2 regions of the Ensifer sp. genome follow, and region 1 is predicted to be linked to the other one. Evidence: riboswitches for the same ligand, from Rfam matches in the RefSeq annotation. Region 1 holds a riboswitch; the other holds the start of a gene.

Region 1 (3,377 bases):
AGCGCTGCCAGCATCTGATCGCGATCCTGAAAGACCTTGGCTTCGAGCTTCGGGAAGAACGCCCTGAACATCACCTCATGGGTGGTGCCGGAAACGACGCCGACCGACTTGCCCTTCAGGCCGGCTGGATTGGCGACGGCGCCTGCTGCCTTCGTGTTGATCGCAAAGCGCGCCGGAAGCCGCATGAACGGCCTGGAAAAGCCGAAGCGCTGGCGCAGTTCCGGACTGACGGCGATGCCGGCGGCGACCGCCTCGCCCTGCCCTTCTTCCAGCGCCGGGAGCAGCTCGGCATAGGTCACGGCCTGGATCTGGCACTTGGCTTCAATGTCGAGTTCGCGGCAGATTTCGCGCACGAGATCCACATGAAAACCTGAAAGCCTGCCCGACTGGTCGATGAAATTGAACGGCGGAAAATCAACCGTTGTCAAGAACCTCAGCCGTGCCAACCCGGTCAGATCCGGCTTGGCGATGCGCTCGCGCGCGTCGAACAGATTGGGCAGATCCTTCGGCTGGCCGGCATCGGGCTGGGCAGCAAGCGGCGCGGCGATCAGATAGACGCAGAGGGCCAGCAGTCGGTGGATTTTCATGGGCAAGGGCGAGCGCGTCTCTTCGGGATATCGTGCGGCCTGAAAGGCCGCAAATGATTCATGAGTGCGCCAAGATTAGCCGGATGCGGCCGGGCTGGCTACTGGCTTCAGCGCCGCGGCGTTCGCGCCCTGCCTGGCGGCCGTGCCGGACTGAAGCCTCGCGGGCGATAGCGAAGGAAGAGTGGAGCGGGTGATCGGGATCGAACCGACGACATCAAGCTTGGGAAGCTGGCGTTCTACCACTGAACTACACCCGCAGCGTTTCGGAAACTTCCTCAACCGCATGCATCTGTCAAGGACCGTTGCGCCGCGTTGCCGCGCAACGGCGTTTTTTCTGTTACTCCGCGTGGAAATGCTTGGAGAGTTTGAGGCCCTGCGCCTGATAATTGGAACCGAGACCGAGGCCGTAGAGCCCATCCGGCCGCTCCAGCATGTGCTCATAAACCAGCCGGCCGACGATCTGGCCGTGTTCGAGGATGAAAGGAACCTCGTGGCTGCGCACCTCGAGCACGGCGCGGCTGCCGCTGCCGCCGGCAGAGGCATGGCCGAAGCCCGGATCAAAGAAACCGGCATAGTGCACGCGGAATTCGCCGACCAGCGGATCGAACGGCGTCATCTCCGCTGCGTAAAGCGGCGGAACGTGCACCGCCTCGCGCGATACCAGGATGTAGAATTCATCGGGATCGAGGATCAGCTCGTCGCGGCCGCGGCTATAGAGCGGTTCCCAGAAATCGAAGACGGCGTGCTGTGCCTTCTTGTCAACGTCGACGACCGCGGTGTGGTGCTTGCCGCGATAGCCGATCAGCCCGTCCGGGCCGGTTCCCTTGAGGTCGATCGACAGCGCGATGCCGCCGCCGCTGACATTGGGCTTTTCGCTTGCGACCAGCATGTCACTTTCGTGCAATGACAGGAGCTCCTGTTCGGAGAGCAGCGACTGGCCGGTGCGGAAGCGGATCTGCGACAGACGCGAGCCGCGCCGAACGACGATCGGGAAGGTGCGCGGGCTGATTTCGAGATAGAGCGGACCGCGATACCCTGCAGGGATCTTGTCGAACTCCTGGGCGCGGTCGGTGATGACGCGGGTGAAGATATCGAGGCGGCCGGTCGAGCTCTTCGGGTTGGCCGAAGCCGACATGTTTTCCGGCAGGTCCAGGCTTTCCATCAGCGGCACGATATAGACGCAGCCGGTCTCGAGAACGGCGCCCTCGGACAGATCCACGACATGCAGCTTCAGCCGGTCGAGCTTGTCGGCAACGAGATGCGCCGGCCCCGGCATGAAGCTCGCGCGCACGCGAAATGCCTTGGCGCCAAGGCGCAGATCGAGGCTTGCCGGCTGGATCTGGTCGGCATCCAGCGCCTTCTCGCTCTTCAAGCGCCCGGTTTCAAACAGCGCGGCAATGGCGCGGTCGGCCAAAATCCCAGTCTCGCGGCCCATTTCGATCCTCTTTTCAGTTGCGAGACAAAACCAAACTCCAGGAATTGACGCAAGCGCACCCAGGCAGTATTGGAGCTTTATCCCGTGGTGATTTGGCCGGTCGGCTTGCAGCCACGTTAAACAAGTAGCTAAAAAGGCCGGGTATCAAACCGGCCCTTCACGCGGCCGGTTTTTTTGTTTTTGAAGGTGATCGTCACATGAGCAAAAACTGGCGCCCGGCAACCCAACTCGTCCACGGCGGAACGACCCGCTCCCAGCACGGCGAGACGTCCGAGGCGATCTTCCTCACCCAGGGCTTCGTCTACGACACATCGGAAGCCGCCGAAGCGCGCTTCAAGGGTGAAACCGACGGCTTCATCTACGCCCGTTACGGCAGCCCCACCAACGACATGTTCGAAAAGCGCATGTGCATGCTGGAAGGTGCCGAAGACGCGCGCGCCACGGCATCCGGCATGGCTGCAGTCACCGCCGCCGTTCTCTGCCAGTTGAAGGCCGGCGACCATATCGTTGCCGCGCGCGCCCTCTTCGGCTCCTGCCGCTGGGTGGTCGAGACGCTGGCGCCGAAATACGGCATCGAATGCACGCTGGTCGACGGCCGCGATCTCGCAAACTGGGAAAAGGCGATCCAGAAGAACACCAAGGTCTTCTTCCTGGAAAGCCCGACCAACCCGACGCTTGAAGTCATCGACATCGCCGGCGTCGCCAAACTGGCCAACCAGATCGGTGCCAAGGTGGTGGTCGACAACGTCTTCGCCACGCCGCTTTTCCAGAAGCCGCTCGAACTCGGCGCCCATATCGTGGTCTACTCCGCCACCAAGCATATCGACGGCCAGGGCCGGTGCCTCGGCGGCGTGGTTCTGTCCGACAAGGACTGGATCAACGAGCACCTGCACGACTACTTCCGCCACACCGGCCCGGCGATGTCGCCGTTCAACGCCTGGACATTGCTGAAGGGGATCGAGACCCTGCCGCTGCGCGTCAAACAGCAGACGGAAACCGCGCGCCGCGTCGCCGACTTCCTGGCAGAGCAGCCTGAGGTCGCCAAGGTCATCTATCCGGGCCGCAAGGACCATCCGCAGGCCGACATCATCGCCAAGCAGATGACCGGCGGATCGACCCTCGTTGCCTTCGAACTCAAGGGCGGCAAGGAGGCGGCCTTCGCGCTGCAGAATGCGCTGCAGATCGCTCGCATCTCCAACAATCTCGGCGACAGCAAGAGCCTGATCACGCATCCGGCGACGACGACGCACAAGAACCTGACGGACGAAGCCCGCGAAGAGCTTGGCATTTCCGCCGGCACCGTGCGCTTCTCGGCCGGCATCGAAGACAGCGACGACATCGTCGAGGATTTCGCC
Region 2 (3,377 bases), on a different contig from region 1:
AGGACCTGATGATCGCGGTCAACGCCGCGATCCGGCTGGAACGGCCGCTGCTCGTCAAGGGCGAGCCCGGCACCGGCAAGACCGAGCTTGCCCGCCAGATCGCGGCCGCCCTCGGGCTCGAGCTGATCGAGTGGAGCGTCAAGTCGACGACCAAGGCGCAGCAGGGGCTTTACGAATATGACGCCGTCTCGCGCCTGCGCGACAGCCAGCTCGGCGACGCGCGCGTCAACGACGTCAAAAACTACATCCGCAAGGGCAAGCTCTGGCAGGCATTCGAGGCAGGAAAGCGCGTCGTGCTGTTGATCGACGAGATCGACAAGGCCGACATCGAGTTTCCGAACGATCTGCTGCAGGAACTCGACCGCATGGAGTTCCACGTCTACGAGACCAACGAGACGATCCAGGCCCGCCAGCGGCCGATCGTCATCATCACCTCCAACAACGAGAAGGAGCTGCCGGACGCTTTCCTGCGCCGCTGCTTCTTCCACTATATCCGCTTTCCCGACGCCGACACGCTCGCCCGTATCGTCGAGGTGCACTACCCCGGCATCCGCAAGACCCTGCTTTCGGCAGCCCTTGCCGCCTTCTACGACATCCGCCAGGTGCCGGGGCTGAAGAAGAAGCCGTCGACCTCCGAGGCGCTCGACTGGATCCGCTTGCTGGTTGCCGACGAGATCGACCCAGCCGACCTGCGCGCCGATCCAAAGACCATGCTGCCGAAGCTGCATGGCGCGCTCTTGAAAAACGAGCAGGACGTCCACCTCTTCGAACGCCTGGCCTTCATGGCCCGCCGTGACCAATGACACCCGATGCCCACAAGGTCCTGATCTACGCCACCTGGCGGGACCATCTGCTTGTCTTCGACGAGCCTGACTTTCCCGATGTCGACCTGCAGGTCCCAGGCGGCACGATGGAGCCCGGCGAAAGCCCTGAGGATGCCGCCCTGCGCGAATTCGTCGAGGAGACGGGGCTCGCACCGCCGGCATCGCTGCGGCCGCTTGCAACGCACGACTATCGCTTCATGAAGGATGGCCGGCAGATCTGTCATCGTCGGCACTATTTCCATGCGCAGCTTTCCGGCGAACAACGGGAAACCTGGCTGCATGCCGAAATGACCCCGGATGGCGGTGGCCCGCCGATCCGCTTTCGCTTCTTCTGGCTCGGCTTCGACGCGGCTTTGCGCCGTCTCGGCTATGGCATGGAGGACAGTCTGGGCCTGCTGCGAGACTGCCCCTCTCCTCGGGTTTAACCCGAGGACTAGCCCTCTTCCCGCAAGCGGACAGAAGGTGGCGGCAGCCGGATGAGGGGCCGTTTAGCCGGCGAATCGTTTTTCATTGACCCCCGCGCCCATGGCGCGCTATCAAGCATCCTGTGGTGATTTGGCCGGCCGGCTTGCAGCCACGTTAAACAAATCGCTAAAGGGCCGAGGAAACGTGGATTTTCCGAGGACCGGTCGCGATCAATCGCCGCCGGTTTTTTTGTATTGATCGAGTGGAAGCCCCATGCCCATCAAGATACCCGATACGCTGCCCGCCTTCGAAACCCTCGCAACCGAGGGTGTGCGGGTGATGACCGAGACCGTGGCGATCCGTCAGGATATCCGCCCGCTCCAGATCGGGCTCCTGAACCTCATGCCCAACAAGGTCAAGACCGAGATCCAGATGGCGCGCCTGATCGGCGCCTCGCCGCTGCAGGTCGAGCTGTCCCTGATCCGTATCGGCGCACACCGGGCAAAGAACACGTCGGAAGAACACCTGCTCGCCTTCTACCAGACCTGGGAAGAGGTGAAGGACCGCAAGTTCGACGGCTTCATCATTACCGGCGCGCCCGTCGAGACGCTCGAATACGAGGACGTCACCTATTGGGAGGAGCTGAAAAGCATCCTCGACTGGACGACGACCAACGTGCATTCGACGCTAAACGTCTGCTGGGGCGCGATGGCGGCGATCTACCATTTCCACGGCGTGCCGAAATATCCGCTGAAGGAGAAGGCCTTCGGCGTCTATCGCCACCAGAACCTGCAGCCCTCCTCCGTCTATCTCAACGGCTTCTCCGACGATTTCGCCGTACCGGTGTCGCGCTGGACCGAGGTGCGCCGCGCCGACATCAACGGCGTTGCCGACCTCGAGGTCCTGATGGAGTCCAAGGAGATGGGCGTCTGCCTCGTGCACGAGAAGAAGGGCAAGCGCCTCTACATGTTCAATCACGTGGAGTATGATTCCACCTCGCTGTCGGACGAGTATTTCCGCGACGTGGACGCCGGCGTGCCGATCAAGATGCCGCACGACTACTTCCCGCACAACGATCCGGCCCTGCCGCCGCAGAACCGCTGGCGCAGTCACGCGCATCTGTTCTTCGGCAACTGGATCAACGAAATGTACCAGACGACGCCCTACGACATGGACCTGATCGGCAAAGGCTAGGGATCAGAGGCTGCGATGTTCATCCCCTTCTTCCTCGAATTGAAGGCTCAGAAAATCCCGGTGACGCTGCGGGAATTTCTGTCTTTGATCGAGGGCATGGAGGCCGATATCGCCACCTTCGATATCGAGGCGTTCTATTTTCTCGCCCGCACGACGCTGGTGAAGGACGAGCGCCATATCGACCGGTTCGACGGGGTCTTCCGGCATTGCTTCTCCGGCCTCGAGGCCATCGACCCGCCCGAAGCGTTCGAGCAGGCAGCGATCCCCAAGGACTGGCTGCGCAAGCTGGCCGAGAAATACCTGACGGAAGAAGAGAAGCGCCTGGTCGAAAGCCTCGGCGGGTTCGAGACGCTGATGGAGACCTTGCGCCAAAGGCTCGGCGAACAGCAGGGGCGCCACCAGGGCGGATCCAAATGGATCGGCACCGCCGGCACCTCGCCCTTCGGCGCCTATGGCTACAATCCCGAAGGCGTCAGGATCGGCCAGGACGGCTCGCGGCATCGCCGCGCCGTCAAGGTCTGGGACCGGCGCGAATTCAGGGATTACGACGACACGGTCGAGCTTGGCACGCGCAACATCAAGGTGGCGCTCAAGCGGCTGAGACGCTGGGTGCGCGCGGGCGCCGCCGACGAACTCGACCTCTCCGGTACGATCCGCGCCACCGCCGAGCACGGTTATCTCGATGTCGTGACGCGTCCGGAGCGGCGCAACGCCGTCAAGCTCCTGATGTTCTTCGACGTCGGCGGTTCGATGGACGATCATATCCGCATCGTCGAGGAACTGTTCTCCGCCGCACGCGGCGAATTCCGCCACATGGAGCATTTCTACTTCCACAATTGCGTCTATGAGGGCGTGTGGAAGGACAACCGCCGCCGCCGGGCCGACATCACCCGCACCACGGAGCTGCTGCGCACCTTCGGCAGCGACTATCGCGCGATCTTCGTCGGCGATGCG

Evidence for each region. Region 1 has a riboswitch for S-adenosylmethionine ahead of RTP54_RS02350 (O-succinylhomoserine sulfhydrylase). Riboswitches for the same ligand answer to the same signal wherever they lie in the genome.
Region 2: linked by a shared signal. The riboswitch ahead of metA (homoserine O-succinyltransferase) and the one ahead of RTP54_RS02350 (O-succinylhomoserine sulfhydrylase) in region 1 are both predicted to bind S-adenosylmethionine.

What each region holds. Positions count from the first base shown of each region.
Region 1 is NZ_DALZXU010000001.1:479,861-483,237, reverse strand. It holds gene RTP54_RS02365 (transporter substrate-binding domain-containing protein) at 1-587, opposite strand, end outside; tRNA gene RTP54_RS02360 (tRNA-Gly) at 770-844, opposite strand; gene RTP54_RS02355 (2'-deoxycytidine 5'-triphosphate deaminase) at 925-2,022, opposite strand; SAM riboswitch at 2,097-2,175, shown strand; gene RTP54_RS02350 (O-succinylhomoserine sulfhydrylase) at 2,220-3,377, shown strand, end outside.
Region 2 is NZ_DALZXU010000004.1:196,223-199,599, forward strand. It holds gene RTP54_RS19860 (AAA family ATPase) at 1-803, shown strand, start outside; gene RTP54_RS19865 (NUDIX hydrolase) at 800-1,249, shown strand; SAM riboswitch at 1,362-1,439, shown strand; gene metA (homoserine O-succinyltransferase) at 1,503-2,423, shown strand; gene RTP54_RS19875 (VWA domain-containing protein) at 2,439-3,377, shown strand, end outside.